Regions from separate parts of the Actinoplanes sp. CA-030573 genome, predicted to be linked through region 1. Evidence: riboswitches for the same ligand, from Rfam matches in the RefSeq annotation. Region 1 holds a riboswitch; the other holds the start of a gene.
What was found. A riboswitch is a leader RNA that binds a small molecule or an ion and turns the genes downstream of it on or off. The one in region 1 is predicted to bind thiamine pyrophosphate.
Positions count from the first base shown of each region.

Region 2: it holds a riboswitch for thiamine pyrophosphate, as region 1 does, so the genes downstream of both, ACQP2F_RS03885 (thiamine phosphate synthase) here and ACQP2F_RS07805 (ECF transporter S component) in region 1, are expected to answer to the same signal.

Region 1 covers NZ_CP192038.1:1,678,475-1,681,869, reverse strand. The annotation lists gene ACQP2F_RS07815 (DUF6328 family protein) at 314-892, opposite strand; gene ACQP2F_RS07810 (alpha/beta fold hydrolase) at 889-1,710, opposite strand; TPP riboswitch at 1,772-1,876, shown strand; gene ACQP2F_RS07805 (ECF transporter S component) at 1,934-2,515, shown strand; gene ACQP2F_RS07800 (ABC transporter ATP-binding protein) at 2,536-3,395, shown strand, end outside.
Region 2 covers NZ_CP192038.1:813,282-816,676, forward strand. The annotation lists gene ACQP2F_RS03880 (ABC-F family ATP-binding cassette domain-containing protein) at 1-1,373, shown strand, start outside; TPP riboswitch at 1,410-1,521, shown strand; partial or broken gene ACQP2F_RS03885 (thiamine phosphate synthase) at 1,515-2,084, shown strand; gene thiO (glycine oxidase ThiO) at 2,243-3,250, shown strand; gene thiS (sulfur carrier protein ThiS) at 3,250-3,395, shown strand, end outside.

The DNA of each region.
Region 1 (3,395 bases):
CAGCCTGGCCGACGCCCATCAACCCCACCCACAACCAGCGACCCTGATGACCTGCCGTGCGCCCAACGCCGCACTTCATCAACCCTGCCCCGCCGCCCGCCAACCGCCGCCCACAACCCGCCGACCCTGATGACTTCCCGTGCGCCCAACGCCGCACCTCATCAGCCCTGCCCCGCGCCCGCGTGCCCTCCGTGGGTGGGAGGCAGCGCGATCCGCCCGGTGGCGCGTATTGGTGAGCAGAGCGAAAGCGCAACAAACCCGCTGCCGATCATGCGGCCCCCGCCCTTTGGGTGGGGGTGAGTTAAGCACGGGGCTACGACAACTTTTCGTCTTTTCCACAGGCATCACCGGGTGGCACGCCGCCGTCTACCACGCGCTCGTCCTCCTCCTCGGCGTCCTCGTCTATCCAGCTGTGGCGGTACCAGGGGAACGCCGCCCACAGCGCCACGAACCAGAGGGCTGTGGCGCCGGACAGGAGGAACGCCAGGCCTCGGCTGAGGATGAAGTCGGTCACCAGCAGGACGCTGCTCACCATCGATATCAGCAGGAACGCCAGGCCGCCGGTGGTCATGCGGTGGGCGTGGCGGACCAGTTCGGGCTTGCGGCCCTGGCGGAACAGGGCCCGGTGGAAGGCGACCGGCGCAATGATCATGGCGGTGGAGAAGGCGGCCGCCAGCAGGGCCACCACGTAGACGGTCTTCTGGAACGGGGTGGCGCGCGGGAAGCCGCTGGTGAAGGGCAGCGTCAGCAGGAAGGCGAACAGGATCTGGATGCCGGTCTGGGCGACCCGCAGCTCCTGCAGCAGGTCGCCGAAGTTGCGGTCCCAGCGTTGTTTCTCGGTCTCGTCCCGGACCCGGCGTTTCTCCAGTCCCAGCCGGGACGAGATCCTCATGCGCCCGTTATGCGCGCCAGCGCGGCGTCGGCGACCGCCGTGGGGGCCTGCTCGGGCGCCCAGTGCGAGACGTCGCGCAGCACCACGAGCTGATAGTCGGCCTCCACCCAGTCGCGGGTGCGCAGGGCGGCGGTACGCGCGACGACGCCGTCGTGGTCGGGCCAGATGTACGTGGTCGGCACCGTGATCACCGCCACCGGCGCCAGCTGCTCGCCGGACAGGCCGCGATACCAGTTCAGCCCGCCGGTCAGCCGGGCCGGGTCGTCGCGCATCGCGTCGGCGTAGAGGGCCGCGCGGCCGCCGATCGGGCGCAGCATCGTGCGCAGGGCGAGGGCGTTGCCGGCCAGCAGGAACCGCTCGGCGACCGGCGACCGGAACAGAGCGAAGTAGGCGAACCGGGCGCGCTGGGTCGGGCGTACGCGCATCGCCAGCCGCAGCGCCCGCGGGTGCGGGACCGAGATCGCCGTCAGCGTGCGCACGCGCTCCGGATGCTGCGCCGCGAGCATCCAGCCGACCTGTGCGCCCCAGTCGTGGCCGATGACGTGGGCCGACTCGAGGCCGAGCGCGTCGAGCACGGCGATCGCGTCGGCGGCCGGCTCGGCGGCGCGGTAGTCGGAGACCTCGGTGGGGCGTGCGCCGGGCGAGTAGCCGCGCTGGTCCAAGGCGTACGTGCGCAGACCGGCCGCGTGCAGCCGGGGCCGGATCAGGTCGAACTCGCGGTGGTCCTGGGGGAACCCGTGCAGGAGCAGAACCGGGTCACCGTCGGCGGGCCCGCCCTCGTACACGTCGAAGGTGAGGCCCCGCGCCTTGATCTCCATGTTCTTGATCACTCCTCAACTGTCCCGCCGCCAACAACGGTGTTAGCGTCATCGAAGCAATGTAATCCGACAGGGGAGCGCACAGCGCTGAGAGTGCGGGGTGACCCGCAGACCCTCGTACCTGATCTGGGTAATGCCAGCGCAGGAAGCTCGGTCTTTTCTCCAGCCGCGCCGTGTAAAAGCGGCGTGCGTCTCCTCCCGGTCACCCCACTGGGAGGCACCTATGGCTACTACCACCAACCGATGGCGCACGATCGACATCGTGATCGCCTCGATCATCGCGGTCGCGTTCGGCGTCATCTTCTGGGCGTGGAACCTGCTCTGGAACGGGCCGGCCGACGCCATCCCGCTGCCCGGGCGGGCGATCCTCTACGGCATGTGGCTGGTCCCGGCCGTGCTGGGCGCGCTGATCGTGCGCAAGCCGGGGGCCGCGTTCTACACGCTCACGCTGGCCTCCTTGGTGAGTGTGGCGATCGGCACGAGCTGGGGCTGGACGCTCGTCGTGCAAGGCCCGCTCGAGGCGCTCGGCGCGGAGCTGATCTTCGCCGCATTCGCCTACAAGGTGTACAACGTGCCGGTGGCCCTGCTCGCCGGCGCCACGGCCGGCGTCGTGGCCTCGGTCTACGACGCGTTCGTCTGGTACGGCGGCACGTCGTGGGCCACGCTGCGCATCCCGTACATCCTGCTCGCCGCCCTGTCCTCGCTGGTGGTGGCCGGTCTCGGCAGCGTGCTGCTGGTGCGGGCGCTCGCCCAGACGGGTGTGCTGGACCGGTTCCCGGCGGGCCGGTCGCGCGCGCTGGTCTGACCACTGATCTCATGTGAATCATGAGCACGGTCGAGCTGCGGGGATTCGGGTGGCGGCATGCGGGCCGCCGCGCCTGGGCGGTCCGCGACGTCGACCTGACCGTCGGGCACGGCGAGCGGGTGCTGCTGCTCGGTCCCTCGGGGGCCGGCAAGAGCACCCTGCTCGCGGCCCTGGCCGGGCTGCTGCCCGACGACTCGGGCGAGCAGGCGGGCACGGTCACGATCGACGGGCTCGACCCGCGCGCGGCCCGCGACCGTGCCGCTTCCGACGCCTGGTCCGCCGGACGGCGCGGAGAAGCCGGGCGTGGGGTGGGCATCGTCTTCCAGGATCCGCAGACCCAGCTGGTGATGGCCCGCAGCGGCGACGACGTCGCGTTCGGCCTGGAGAACCGGGGAGTGCCGGCCGCCGACATCTGGCCCCGGGTCAGCGACGCGCTCGACCGGGTCGGCTTCCCCTACCCGATCACCCGCTCGACGGCCGCACTGTCCGGCGGCGAGGCGCAGCGGCTGGCGCTGGCCGGCGTGCTCGCGCTGCGGCCCTCGCTGCTGCTGCTGGACGAGCCGACCGCGAACCTCGACCCGGCCGGCGCGGCGCTGGTGCGGGAGGCGATCGGCCGGTCCCGCGGCGACGAGACGCTGATCGTGGTCGAGCACCGGGTGGCCGAGGCGCTGCCGCTGGTCGACCGGGTGGTGGTGCTCGAGCCGGGCGGCGGGATCCGGGCCGACGGCGCGCCCGAGGTGGTCTTCGCCGCGTACGGTGACCGGCTCGCCGACGAGGGCGTGTGGGTGCCCGGCTTCGCGATCCCGCCGGTGAAGTCCTCGACTCCCGCCGGCGAGGAGGTGATCCGGGCCGAGGACGTCACGGTCGCCCAGCGGCTGGC
Region 2 (3,395 bases), 870 kb from region 1:
AGCCCGCGCTCGGCGCCGCCGGTGAGCGCCTGGCCACGGCCACCGCGAGCCTCGACGAGTCCGAGCGCAGCCAGTTGGCGTACGCGAACGCTCTCGCGCATTGGGGTGAGGTCGGCGGCTATGACGCCGAGGTCCTCTTCGACACCGTCGCGGTCGCCATCCTCGGCAAGCCGTGGGAGGAGGTCCGGCACCGCCCGGTGCGCACGCTCTCCGGTGGCCAGCAGAAGCGGTTCGCGCTCGACCTGCTGCTGCGCGGCCGCGACGAGGTACTGCTGCTCGACGAGCCGGACAACTTCCTGGACGTGCCGGGCAAGCGCTGGCTCGAGGCCCGGCTGCGCGAGTCGCCGAAATCGGTGCTCTACGTCTCGCACGATCGCGAGCTGCTGGCGCAGACCGCCGGCCGGGTGGTGGCGGTCGAGGGCGGCAGCGCGTGGACCCATCCGGGCGGCTTCGCGTCCTGGCACGAGGCCCGCGAGCACCGGCACGAGAAGCTCGAGGAGAACCGCAAGCGCTGGGACGAGGAGCACCAGAAGCTGCGCGAGCTGATGCTGATGTACAAGCAGAAAGCCGCCTACAACTCCGACATGGCCTCTCGGTATCAGTCGGCGCAGACCCGGCTCCGCAAGTTCGAGGAGGCCGGGCCGCCGCCGCTGCCGCCCAAGGAGCAGTCGCTGCGGATGAACCTGCGCGGCGGACGCACCGGCAAGCGGGCGGTGATCTGCGAGCAGCTCGAGCTGGAGAACCTGACGTTCCCCTTCGACCTCGAGATCTGGTACGGGGACCGGGTCGCCGTCCTCGGGGCCAACGGCACCGGCAAGTCGCACTTCCTGCGGCTGCTGGCGGCCGGCGGCACCGACCCCGAGGCGGAGAACAAGCCGGTCGACGGCGCGCCTCTGGCGTACGTGGCCCATGAGGGTGTGGCCCGGCTCGGCGCTCGCGTCCGTCCCGGCCATTTCTCGCAGACCCACGACCGTCCCGAGCTGCTCGACCGCACCCTGGTCGAGATCCTCTGGCGCGGCGACGATCATCGGTCGGGAATGGACCGGGCCGGCGCGATGAAGGCGCTCAACCGGTACGAGCTGGCCGGTCAGGGCGACCAGAAGTTCGGCACGCTCTCGGGTGGTCAGCAGGCCCGGTTCCTGGTGCTGATGCTGGAGCTGTCGGGTGCGACCGTGCTGCTGCTCGACGAGCCGACCGACAACCTGGACCTGGCGTCGGCCGAGGCGCTGGAGGAGGGTCTGAAGCAGTTCGAGGGGACCGTGATAGCGGTCACTCACGACCGGTGGTTCACCCGCTCCTTCGACCGCTTCGTGCTGTTCCAGGGCGACGGCGAGGTCATCGAGACGCCGGAGCCGGTCTGGGACGTTCGCTAGTTTTCTTGCCTCGGGCCGGTTATGGTCCGAGGCAAGACACAACCCCACGGGAGTCCGGTGCACCGGGCTGAGAGGGGGGCTGACGCGGCCCCCGACCGTCGAACCTGATCCGGATCATGCCGGCGCAGGGAGGAGCGTTCGTTGTTTCCTCGTTTGCATATCGTCACCGACTCGCTCGATGTCGTGCGCGGTGCCGTCGGGCACGGGCCGGTCGCCATTCAGGTACGCGTGAAGTCCTCGGACCGGTTGGCCTACGAGCTGACGGTGGCCGCCCTTTCGCTGTGCCGCGAGGCCGGCGCGATGTGCCTGGTTGATGATCGCGTGGGCGTGGCGCTCGCGGCCGGGGCGGACGGCGTGCACGTGGGCGCCGAGGATCTGCCGGTGGCGGCGGTGCGGCGGGTGCTGGGGCCGGCGGCGGTGGTCGGCGCCACGTGCCGGAACCCGGTCGAGGCGCGGGCCGCGGTGGCCGATGGGGCTACGTATCTCGGGGTCGGGCCGGCCTACGCGACGTCCACGAAGGACGGTCTGCCGCCGCCGATCGGGGTGGCGGGGGTGCGGGCGGTGGTCGAGGCGGTGCCGGGGACGCCGGTGATCGCGATCGCCGGCATCACGGCGTCGCGGGTGGCCGAGCTGCCGGGGCACGGGGTGGCGGTGGTCTCGGCCGTCGTCGCCGATCCGGCCGGCGCTACGGCGGCGTTCCTGCGCGCGCTCGATCAGCGCCCGCGGGATTTGCCGGATAAATCGGGCGCGGCGCCGGGCGCTGACGCGGCCGGCGCGGCTGACGCGGCCGGCGTGGGCGCCGCGGCCGGCGTGGCCGGCGTGGGCGTCTCGGGTGCTGCCGGCACGGGCGCGGGCGAACGGGGTGCGCGATGAGCGTGGCGATCGTCGGTGGCGGGATCATCGGACTCGCTGTCGGGTGGCGGCTTCTCGAGCGCGGCGTGGACGTCACCGTTTTCGACGACGGCCGGCTCGGCGCCTGGCACGTCGCCGCCGGGATGCTGGCGCCGAGCGGGGAGTCGGCCCACGAGCAGGAGGCGCTCGCCCGGCTGATGGCGGCCGCCGGCGAGCGCTGGCCGGCGTTTGCCCGCGAGCTCGGCGTCGAGATCGGCTTCGACGTGACCGGGACGCTCAGCCTCGCGATGACCGCCGACGACCTGGCCGCCGCCGACCGCGTCTGGACCCGGCACCGGCTCGCCCGGCTGCGCCCCTCCGAGCTGCGCGAACGCGAGCCGGCCCTGTCGCCGCGGGTGCGGGCCGGCGTCTACTCGGCGAACGAGTGGCAGGTCGATCCCCGCCGGCTGGTGGCGGTCCTGCGCGACCGGCTGGCCGGGCGGATCGTCGCCAAGCGGGTCGAGTCGCTGTCCGAGGTGGACGCCGGGACGGTGGTGGTGGCGGCCGGTTGCGGGACGGCGGGACTGACCGGGCTGCCGGTGCGGCCGGTCAAGGGGCAGGTGCTGCGGCTGCGCGGGGAGCCGGGCCTGTTGCGGCACGTGCTCGACGCGACCGTCGACGGCCGGCACGTCTACGTCGTACCGCGGGCCGACGGTGAGGTGGTGGTCGGCGCGACCCAGGAGGAGCGGACCGACTCGCTGGTCACCGCCGGCGGCGTGCACGACCTGCTGCGGGCCGCGATCGACCTGGTGCCGGCGCTGGCCGAGCTCGAGCTGGCCGAGACGACGGTGGGCCATCGGCCGGGTACGCCGGACAACGCGCCGCTGCTCGGACGGCTCGACGGCGACGACCGGGTGATCGTGGCGGCCGGGCACTTCCGGAACGGGGTGCTGCTGGCGCCGATCACCGCCGATCTGATCGCCGGGCTGGTGGTGGGCGACGAGCCGGATCCGCTGCTGGCCCACTTCGCGCCGGGGAGGTTCTGATGCGGCTGACGGTCAACGGGCGGGAGCACGTCGAGAGCGGGGACGCCCTCTCGGTGGCGACCCTGGTCGAGCGGCTAACCGAGGCCCGGCGCGGGGTGGCGGTGGCGGTCAACGGGACGGTCGTGCCCCGATCGACCTGGGCGAC